2 regions of the Bacteriovorax sp. As-1 genome follow, and region 1 is predicted to be linked to the other one. Evidence: riboswitches for the same ligand, from Rfam matches in the RefSeq annotation. Region 1 holds a riboswitch; the other holds the start of a gene.
The links. A riboswitch is a leader RNA that binds a small molecule or an ion and turns the genes downstream of it on or off. The one in region 1 is predicted to bind cobalamin.
Positions count from the first base shown of each region.

Region 2: another riboswitch for cobalamin. It lies ahead of ACN20O_RS11400 (acyl-CoA thioesterase); the one in region 1 lies ahead of ACN20O_RS09590 (TonB-dependent receptor plug domain-containing protein).

Region 1 covers NZ_CP184341.1:1,902,216-1,907,568, reverse strand. Annotated here, with positions in the region: gene ACN20O_RS09605 (ABC transporter ATP-binding protein) at 1-488, opposite strand, end outside; gene ACN20O_RS09600 (FecCD family ABC transporter permease) at 485-1,444, opposite strand; gene ACN20O_RS09595 (ABC transporter substrate-binding protein) at 1,441-2,508, opposite strand; adenosylcobalamin-variant (AdoCbl-variant) riboswitch at 2,582-2,656, shown strand; gene ACN20O_RS09590 (TonB-dependent receptor plug domain-containing protein) at 2,678-4,489, shown strand; gene ACN20O_RS09585 (ABC transporter permease subunit) at 4,486-5,353, opposite strand, start outside.
Region 2 covers NZ_CP184341.1:2,266,068-2,271,420, reverse strand. Annotated here, with positions in the region: gene ACN20O_RS11410 (CheR family methyltransferase) at 1-424, opposite strand, end outside; gene ACN20O_RS11405 (methyl-accepting chemotaxis protein) at 428-2,218, opposite strand; gene ACN20O_RS11400 (acyl-CoA thioesterase) at 2,528-2,938, opposite strand; adenosylcobalamin-variant (AdoCbl-variant) riboswitch at 2,965-3,039, opposite strand; gene ACN20O_RS11395 (GreA/GreB family elongation factor) at 3,055-3,543, opposite strand; gene ACN20O_RS11390 (winged helix-turn-helix transcriptional regulator) at 3,543-4,058, opposite strand; gene ACN20O_RS11385 (hypothetical protein) at 4,189-5,353, opposite strand, start outside.

The DNA.
Region 1 (5,353 bases):
TCATCTAGGAATAAATAATCTGGCGATTGCACGAGTGCACGCGCAAGCAGCGCTCTTTGTTTTTGCCCGTCACTTAGATCAGAAAAAAATCTCTCAGTGATAGATTCAATATTGAGCATTTTAATGATGTCGTTTACTGCTCTCATATCTTCTGGCGAGACTTCACCCCAGAAGTTTGTATAAGGAGATCTTCCCAGCATAATAAGCTCAAAAACGCGCAGGTAATCCACTTGCACTCTATCGGTTAAGACCACAGAGATTTTTTTTGCCAGGTCTAATTCAGAATAAGTTGAATAAGGACTCTCATCTAAAGCTAGCTCGCCTTTAATGAGCGGATTAAGTCCTGTTATCGTTTTTAAAAAGCAGCTCTTCCCTACGCCGTTGATCCCCATTAAAGCAATCAAATCGCCTTTTCGAAGCTCTCCTGTGAGACCAGAAAGAACCGTTTTATGGTTAAAACCAACAGAGAGATTGTTAAATGTAATCATACAACTCTCCTGTCGCGATATAAGTAAAGAGCGATCACCGGAGCTCCAATTAATCCAAGAATCGAATTGGTCGCCAGCGAGTATTCACTGGTAAAAATTAAAATGAGTTCAGTGAAAAGGGCCAGTGAGCTTCCGACGAAAAACACTGCCGGCATCACCAGACGGATATCACTTCTCTTCATAAACGTGCGGGCAATATGAGGCGCGATAATCCCAATAAACCCAATTGGACCGCAGTAAGCTGTCACGATTGCCACTAAAAATGAACAAACAAGAATAAGAATGGTTTTAAAACGTTTTACATCTACTCCCATGCTACGGGCGTAGTTTTCACCGATGATAAATTGGTTGAGTCCTTTTGGAAGGATGGCCAGGAAAATTAATCCTAAAAGTCCAAAACCTACAAAGTAGGGAAGCTCTTCAATCGTGACTCCCTGGAAACTTCCCATTGACCACATTAAGAAGTTCTTCACCTGAAGACTTGGGGTCATATTCACCAGAACGCTGATAAAACTTGCAGTAAAACTCGCAATTAAAAGCCCCAGGATTAAAAGGCTAATGCGGTTGATATTCTTTCTAACTAAAAAAGTTAACAGAAGAAAAACACCGAGAGCTCCTAACATCGCCATCAATGTCTGGCCAAAAGGAGCGATGCCCGCTGGTAAAAATGAAGCCCCCATAATGGCGATGGCCACACCTAAGCACGAGCCAGCATTAATTCCCAGAAGATCTGGTCCTGCCAATGGGTTTTGGAAAAAAACTTGTAAGAGAAGTCCTGAGCCAGCCAACATTCCACCGGCCATTAGAGCTACAATGATTTTAGGAAAACGCAGTTGCCATAAAAGCAAGTCGTCCTGAACGTTAAAGCCTGCGTCTCCATAAACCAGAAGAATCGCCGCTAAAAGTGCAGTGATCATAACGAAACTAAAAATGGTGACTAAGGGTCTGTTGTTCATTTCAGCTCCTTATACCAGATTGTTTTTTCATTGGGAAATTGAGAAGGATGCATTATCGCAAAGAAATCCTTAATTAAAAGATCCGGGCGGGCAACACCTGTTTCCCAGAAATCACTAAAGCCATCTTTGTTAATAAGCTTAGTATTATTAAATAAAGGCACCGATTGAAATTTTTTATAGCGAGAGTCCTTGCCCATCGCTTTAGCATCTTCCCAAGTGTTTTGTGAAAACCAGACGTCTGGCCTTTCATTGATCTTTAAAACTTTTTCCAGAGATACATACTGAGTCTGATTACTTTGGCTTTTTAAAAGGAGCTCTCCTCCAGCATCATTGATAATAATCGCCAGGTCACTTGTCCCTCCACAAGTAGACCACTTGCCTCGTTGAATATCGCCAACTAGAACTTTGGATTTTTTAAGTCCAGCTGCTCGATGCTTAAATTCGTTGTAGCTTAACTTGATTTTATTAAAGAGTTCTTGGGCCTCTTTATCTTTACCAAAAAAGACTGCTTCAAAAACAATCCACTCTGCTCTCGCCAATGGGTGTCTTTCTTCAAAGTCATAGTTAAGAACAATTGGAATTTTTAACTTCCTTAATTGTTTTGCTCTTTCCGCTCCTGCATTTGCAGAGTAGGCCATAACCAGGTCTGGCCTAAGAGCAAAAAGCTCTTCAGCATTCATCTGGTAATTGATCTCTTTCATTTTCTGCGCTCTGATTTTCTCATTAAAAATATAGCGAGTTCCCTGAAAGCCAACTAGAGTGTGTTCCAGATTAAAGGCCGAGAGGAAATATAAATGAGTCGTAGATGAAGAAACAAATCTTTTTGTTTTGGAGGTAAGGACGGCCAGACTCGTTTCGCATTTAAGTGCTCCATCTGCGACGATGTAGCGCTCAAGCGAAGGAGCTTTTCCGGCATCTATGATTTTGTAATTATCGTAATAAGAAATAGTGAAATATTCAGCATAGGTCGGTTTATAAACACTAATTGGTTTAGCGGCTTCACAATCTGCTGCGTGGGCCTTCAATGAAAGGGCCAGAATAAAAATGAAACAATAAAACTTCATTTAAAAAGTCTAAGGCCCCTCATTTTTATTGTAAAGTGTCCCGCTTTCTCTATAATAGAGGCAAGCTCAACTACGAATAAAAAGCAGTGAAGTTTGGTGAGATTCCAACGCTGTCCCGCAACGGTAAAGCCCGATCCCTTTTTATTCCCTATTCACCCGTGGAGGAACCATGCTTGGAAAAATCACGCACGTATCTCTTATTGCCTTTTTAACTTCACAAACAGTACTTGCGAATGATGATATCATCGTGACTGCAGACAGAATCAAAAGCACTCTTGAAAAGTCGCCTTCAGACATTAAAGTGTTTGAACAGGATGACATTAAAAAGTCATCTTCAATGATTGAACTTCTCGCAAGAGAGTCGGACCTGACACTATCACAATCAGGGCCAATGGGTGGGAACACCAGTCTATTTCTGCGCGGAACTGAATCTTCTCAAGTTTTAGTAGTTATTGACGGCATTGTGATGAATGACCCAAGTAACCCTACTCGCCAGTTTGATTTAGGAAGACTTAGTTTAAATAACATTGAGCGTGTAGAAATTCTTAAGGGATCACAAGGCCTTCTTTACGGATCAAATGCTATTGGTGGTGTTCTCGTTATTACAACGAAAAAAGGTTCCGACAAACTTAGCGGATCTGGTTTTGTTGATTACGGAACTCACAACACTCTCAATGCCGGAGTTAATGCTCAGAAAAAATTTAACCATACATCAATGAGTTTTGGGGCTGACCACTTAAAAACAACAGGTTTTTCAGCCGCTAATGACTCCCGCAATCCTAACGCTGAAAAGGACGGCGAAAAAAGAAGCACTCTTTCGGCCGCTCTTGCTCAAAGTATTTCCAGTGGAGAATTCAACATCAACTACCGTTATGTGAATGATGAAGTCGATTTGGATAAAGGAGGCGGGGCCGGCGAAGACGATCCAAACGACTCACAATTTACTGAACAGAAATTTATGAAGGCCGGATACACTCAGGCCTGGTCAACAGGAGAAACAACTCTAAACTTGACTCGTTCTGAACACCATCGCACCTTAAACGTCAGAAGTGATAATAAAAACACCACGGCTTCCTCAACGACAAATAAAGGTGAAATAAACGGTGTAGCGCTCAACCACACTCAATACCTTAATGATTTCTTCACTCAAAACTACAACTTCGATTACCAACACGAAGAAGACCAAAAGAAAAACACCAACGAAAATTTCAGTTTTTTCTTATACAATCGTCTCGAGTTTGGACCAGCAGTGGCCAATGCCGGAGTCAGATTAGACAGCAACCAATCCTTTGGTGAACACATCACTTATAAAATTGCTCTGATGCATTTTTTCACTCATTTTAATTTGAAGATGGCGTATTCAACTGGCTTTAGGGCGCCAAGCTTAAATCAACTGCACGATCCGACTTACGGTAATAAAAACTTAAAACCAGAAGACAGCCAGACTGCGGAAATTGGATTTGAAGTTCCAGTGACTGAAAATGGCAAATATATCGGGACACTTTTTTATACTGATATTCAAAACCGTTTAAGCTATGATCCGGTCACTTTCGTCAACCAAAACAGAGGAAGCGCCAGAATCATCGGAATTGAAAATTCTTTTGCGGCAAAACTAACGGATGATTTTAGCTCTAACACGTCCGCCACCTGGCTTTCTGCTCGCGACATGACGGCCAAACAAAAGCTCGCCAGACGCCCGAATATCAATGTTAAAACTTCAGTCGATTTCACTCCTTCTAATAAAGAACTAGTCAGTGTTGAAGGAGATTTTACGGGGAAAAGAAACGATGTCGACAACCTTGGCAACACTGTTCACATGCCATCGTACCTGATCTTTAATTTGCGATACGAAAGAGAATTCAGAGAAAACACTTCTATTTACCTGAAAGTAAAAAACCTGCTCGATAGAGACTATGAAGAAGTCTACGGCTATGGAACAGGTGGAAGAATGGCTTCTGTTGGACTTAGATACGTTTTCTAGGTCATGTTCGGGTCCATTGCATCTCTTACTCCCTGACCGATAAGGTTTAAAAGTGTAAGAACAATGAACAGCGCCAGTGACGGGTAGAATGCTAACCACCATGCGATGGTATAGTTTTTCTGGGCCTGGGCCAGAAGCTCTCCCCAACTTGGCGTTGGAACCTGAAGGCCAAAGCCCAGGTAATCAAGAGCTGCAAGACCTACGATTTCCGCTGCGATTGTAAACGGCGCAAACGTGATAATCGGAGTTAATGAGTTCGGCAGAATATGCTTAAAGATGATCTTCATATTTGAAGCCCCAAGAGACTTGGCCGCTTCAACGAATTCGCGGTTTCTATTTTTTAAGAACTCACCACGCACGTAGTATGAAATGTTAATCCAGGCGAACACGCATGAAATCAGAATCAGCATTCCCAACGAAGGAGTGAAGATCGAGATAAGAATGATAAGAAGGAAGAACTGAGGCACAGTGCTTAGGACCTCAACAATCCTCTGCCCAATGAAATCCACTTTCCCACCGAAGAATCCCATCACTCCACCAAGAATAGTCCCGATAGAAAGTGAGATAAACCAAACAGCAACAGCATAAGAGATACTGTATTTGAATCCATAAAGCAGTCGAGTAAACACGTCACGGCCGCGGTCGTCTGTACCAAAGATATTTGTTTCAGAGGGAGCTGACGGATAAGAATCTACTTTTGAGTTACTTTCAAACGGGTCCCATTGAACGATTGGCCATAAAGCATAATCGCCTTTCCCCATTTGCAGGGCACGGTAATCCACGTCCAGAGCATCTGTGATCCCGAAGTCAGAGGCATTGTAGTCCTTGAAAATCGGGAAATAAGTCGTCCCATGATAACTAATA
Region 2 (5,353 bases), 360 kb from region 1:
TCTTCTTTAAAAACATTGCCAGTGTATAGGGCTCTTCCCCTGATGAGCAGGCAGCAGACCAAATGTACACTTCTTTTTTTCCCATCCTCACCCATTCAGGGATCAGCTTGGTTTCAATGTATTCAAAGTGAGCAGGCTCTCTAAAAAAATCTGTTTTATTCGTTGTAATCAGATTAATTAGATTTTGCCATTCTGGGTGATCTTTTGTCAGCCCTTCAAGATAGCGGCGGTATTCTTTATAATTGCCGTGATTATTGTCGCGGATATAAGGACCTAAGCGCGTCTTTAAAAGATCGCGCTTTTTCTCACTTAGGGAAATCCCTGCAATAGAAAGGACGAGGGCCTGAAAATAGGCAAAGTCCTCGTCCTGAATATGTTTCTCTTCTTCAAAATTCTTTGAAAAATCTGGCAATGCAAAGTTCAAGTCTTAAACCTCTTCAAATCCTGGATGGTCGTAGCTTGGTACTCCATCCTTAGTTCCACCATTGGCCGCTTTTTTCATTGCTGGGGCTGCAGTTGTCGCCACTTTAACCGCTGGCTTTTTCATATGGATAACGTTTGCTGAAGATGAAGTGTTCACAGGTGCTTTTGTTGTGTGCTTTGGTTCATCTGGTTTTTTATCAAAGCCAGTATTCACCGGAGCAGATGTCCCGTTGATAACTGAAACAAGAGTTAATACCTGGTTCTTTAAAGAGTCTGCCTGTGCAGATAATTCTTCTGCCGCACTCGCCGCTTCTTCTGAAGTCGCAGAGTTGGTCTGAGTTACCTGATCAAGCTGTCCCATTGCCTTTGTGATTTCCTGAATCCCCTTAGACTGCTCCAAACTTGCGTTTGAGATCTCGCTCGCCATTGTACTAACACTCGAAACATTCTTTACGATTTCAGCAAGAACCTCACCACACTCTTCAGCAACTTTTGTACCCATTCTTACTTTTTCAGCACCATCTGTAATCAGGATATCTACTTTTGTTTTTGTTTCATTCGCGATGCTTTCTACTTTCTGAATTGAAGACGCTAGCATTTCGGAAATTTCTTTAGCTGCGTTACCACTCATCTGTGCCAGGTTACCGACTTCTTCAGCTACAACCGCAAATCCTTTCCCTTGCTCACCAGCTCTCGCTGCTTCCACAGAAGCGTTGAACGATAGAAGCCTTGTCTGGAATACGATGTCGTTGATAACTTTTGTTTTTGATTCAATTTCCTGGATAACTTTTACGATCTCACCCATTTGCTCGTTAGAAGCATTAATCTGAGTCATAATGTTATTATTACTTTCATTGATTTGTGACATTGAAGCCACCATTTCACTTATGACCTGACGTCCTCTCTCTGCTTGCTTATGAGAAGACACAGAGTTTTCAGAAGCTTTTTTAGCGTTCTCTGAGTTGATAGAGATCATCGAGCTCATTTCTTCTACTGAAGCCGACGTTTCTTCCAGAGAAGCTGCCTGCTCTGTCGCTGCCTGAGAAAGCTCTTCTGAAGAAGAAGCGATTTGTCCCGCTGCTGACGACACTTGTGTACTTGATTCATCGAGAGCGTCACTGATAGCTTTAAGTGATTTAGTAAGAGAGTTTGAAAATAATAGAGAACCAGCAATCCCAATAAACCCAAGAATTAAAACAGATCCGATGCTAACTTTGTTTGCTAGTTCACCTGTAGCCTTGGCATTTGCCTCTGACTTATCAGCATAATCATAATGGAACTTACTAAGGTTTTGCATCGCAACTCTACCTTGTGCCCCAATCTTTGACATCTCTGTTTCTAGCATTACACTCATTTTATCCAAAGACGCCTGGTCTGTTTTCCCGCTCTTGTAATCAGTTATCATCTTAGTCAATAGAGCAAAACCTGCATCAATATCCTTTCTAAATTCTTTATAAAGCACTTCTTCACCAGGAAGAAATTCTACTTCATTATATTTTTTCTGTGATTCTTTATCTGATTCAATTACTTTTAGGATTTCTTCAATGGCTATATTTTTTTCTTCAACACTTGTTGATTCTGAAACAATCTGAAATGCTTCAATTCGTGCCATTCTGAAATTTGAGAACATTTGGAGCATTCCTGTACTATTTGGGAAACTCACATCTGCAATAACTGAGTAATCTTTAATTACCGCATTTATTCCCCAGTAACTAATTCCACCAATAATTATCGAGATAGTTACAAGGAAAACAGAGAGCGAGAGCAACTTCGCTTTTAAACTAAAATTTTTCAAATACAATTCCTTGGTTAAAGCCGCGCCTATTTTCGAACTGAGATTATTTGCAAGGCTTATCGAGAATGAATCAGAATAGTTAACCTAGGTCAGGAAAATTAATAGTGACTTGAGGATTCATTAAGTTTGGATTCGTGAGTGGTTAAAGAATGAACAAAAACAAGAAATTCATTTAGAGAAAAATTCCCTGCATTTTATTTAGACCTTAAGTTTCTTATTCGAAAAGGACTATTAGACAATCGTTATAAAATAAGATTTGTCTAAAATACGTCATAACCTATTTAGGGCCCCTAAAATGGGGCCTTAAGATTATGCTAAAACCTTCGTTGGTCTTTTATTTTCATCAATGGCCACAAAGGTGAAATCCCCTCTGACAGCAAGCTCTCTTCCTTCTCCATACATGTCTTCAGTGAACATTTCCACTCCAACAACCAGGCTGGTCTCACCGACTCTTTTAACTTTGGCGACTAGTTCAGCAATTTTCCCTGCAGGGATTGGCCTCTTGAAATCAATTCTATCAGTAGACACGGTGACGACTCTCAATCGAGAAAAACGAGTGGCACAGATAAAAGCAATTTCATCCATCCAGGATAAGGCCGTCCCACCAAACAGTGTTTCATAGTGGTTCGTAACATCGGGAAAGATTGCTTTTGTTTGCTTGGTGATTGAGTTTTCAATCTTAGCAGAAATAAGGGCAGATAATGAGAATGGCTCAGTCATAAATTCCTCCGCGGGATAAAATGGAGATAAGAATAAGGATCGGACTTTACCGTTGCGGGACAGTGCTGGAATTTCACCAGACTTCACTTACTTTTATCTATGGTTAATTTCTTGGATTAATATACTTCGACAATGTCGTACTGTCTTGTCTCTTTTGGAGTTTCGACTTCAAAACTCTCCCCGACACCAAGACCTAAGGCCGCATCGCCAATAGGAGAAAAAACCGAAATCACGAGAATGGGATGATTGTCGATCATCAGCATCGACCCGCCAGACGTTGTAGATAGGAAATACAATCTCTCCTGGCCATTGCAATTAATCAGACCCAGCGAGCCTAATTGAAGCTTGCTCGCCGGCTCAATCTGAGTGGCCAGGTCTTCGAGCATTTGAATGTCCATTTTGATTTCTTCGACTCTTTTACTTTGAGCACTGGCAAGATACCCAGCTTCGATAGCACGAGTGTCGTACTTTCCTTCCGACTTAAGATCGTCAGCAGTGGCCAAATCACGAGTGGATTTGGCCGCGCCTTCAACTTCTTTTAATTCTGTATTTAACTTTTCAATTAAAACTTCAACAATCTTTTTTTTATCAATGTTTTGTAGCACTACTGAAGCCCGTTTTCCTCTTTTGGATTTTTCTTATCAAAAGTTTCTCTCGAAGTGATGATCGTTGTCCAGTTTCCTTCGATCCAGGTAACAATTTCTCTCATAGGGTTCAGAATGCTCACACCCAATTCTGTAAGTTGGTACTCAACTCTTGGTGGAACTTCAGCAAACATCTCTCTTGAAATAAGACCGTCTCTCTCAAGATTTCTAAGAGTCGCTGTCAGCATTCTTTGTGAAATATCCGGAAGGCTTCTTTTTAGCTCAGAAAAACGTGCACGCTCGCCTGGCATTCTTGCAAGAGTAAGGATGAGAAGCACGCTCCACTTGTCTCCCAGACGGCTTAAAAGCTCTCTTAGAGGGCATACACCATGGCCTTCGCTGTCCTTCTTATCTTTACATGTGTTTTGTACGAAGAAGTCCTTACCTGATTGTTCCGTAGTGGCCATTTTAGCAGTATTAATTGTATTAGTTTCCGCTACTTCTGGCGTTGAATGACTATAAGTATCTAATTTCATAATAACCTCTCATTTTAGACTCAGTTCCTAACGAGAGCTTAGTATACAATCGTAACCATGTAAAGAGGGTTTGAAAAATAGTTCGCGCCGCAAACTAAAAGCCCCTCAAATGAGGGGCTTATGAAGTATTTTATTCTTTTGCTTTGGTCGGATCTTGGGTCTTAACTTTCTCAAACAGTCGTTGGTAACCTGTGCGTTGGTAGCGGTTTGAGATGAGTTCAAAGATCGATGTCGATGAGTCTTTTGAGATCTCATTTGATTTTAAATCGTAGTCATCCATTGATGAACCAGCGGTTTTTTGAGTTTCCTCTGCCGCAAGCTCACCCTCGTTAGCACCTTTTTGTCCATCGCTTAGACCACCAAGTCCCAGGTCTGATTTCTCACCTGAACCAGCAGCACCGATATCAACAATATTTCCGGCCTTAATTGGATTTTTCTTTAACTCTTCTGCTTTATCATCACCTTTTGCTGAAGCAGTTGATCCCACTGCAGAAGCTCCAGAACGTCCACCATACATTGAAGCGTACATTTCTGCGGCCGTTGAGTTTGATTTCTTTAAAGCGGCATTCACGCCTTTTTCAATAGAGTCAGATAAAGACTTACCCTGTTGTGCCAGATTGATTTTGCTCTTTTCTTTCAGCAGACGATCAGCTGCATTTTTTTGCGCTTTCTCCATAGCACTTCTTAGAGCATTTGCCTGTCCTGCAAGATTAGAAGCTCCTTCCAGAGACCCCTTAGTAATCTTGCTTGTCCCATTAAAGCCGTTTGCATTCTTTAACAGTGTTGAAAGCTGCATTTGTGATTCAGCATTAAGTCCGTTGTAACTTGGAAGGTTCTTAACCGACTCATCAAATGATTTACAATTTTTTGAATCTGATCCTGTATAACAAGGCAATACAGTCCCATTCCCCATTTTCGATAGATCAACTTCATCGTAATTTGCACCACTAATGGCGGCATTTGCACTAGGCTTAATAGTCGATTGAATCATTGGTTTTTGTGTCGCCAACTGACTTCCAGTCGCCCCAAGAGTTAACGACTTCATTGATCTTAGGATCGTATCGATTTTTTTGATATTAGCATCAATCTGACTGATAACATTATCTGTAGCTGTTGTTGCTGCGAATGTTAATCCGGCCAAAACTCCCCACGCAATAGCACGCTTTTGTGGGATCAATAAGAATAAGTCAATCGATGGTCCAAGCGTTGCAGATGTAGTAAGAAGAAAAGTAATAGCAGCTTTAGAAGCAATCCCCATTGCACTAAAAAGTTCAGCATGGGCCGAAGGGAAAATG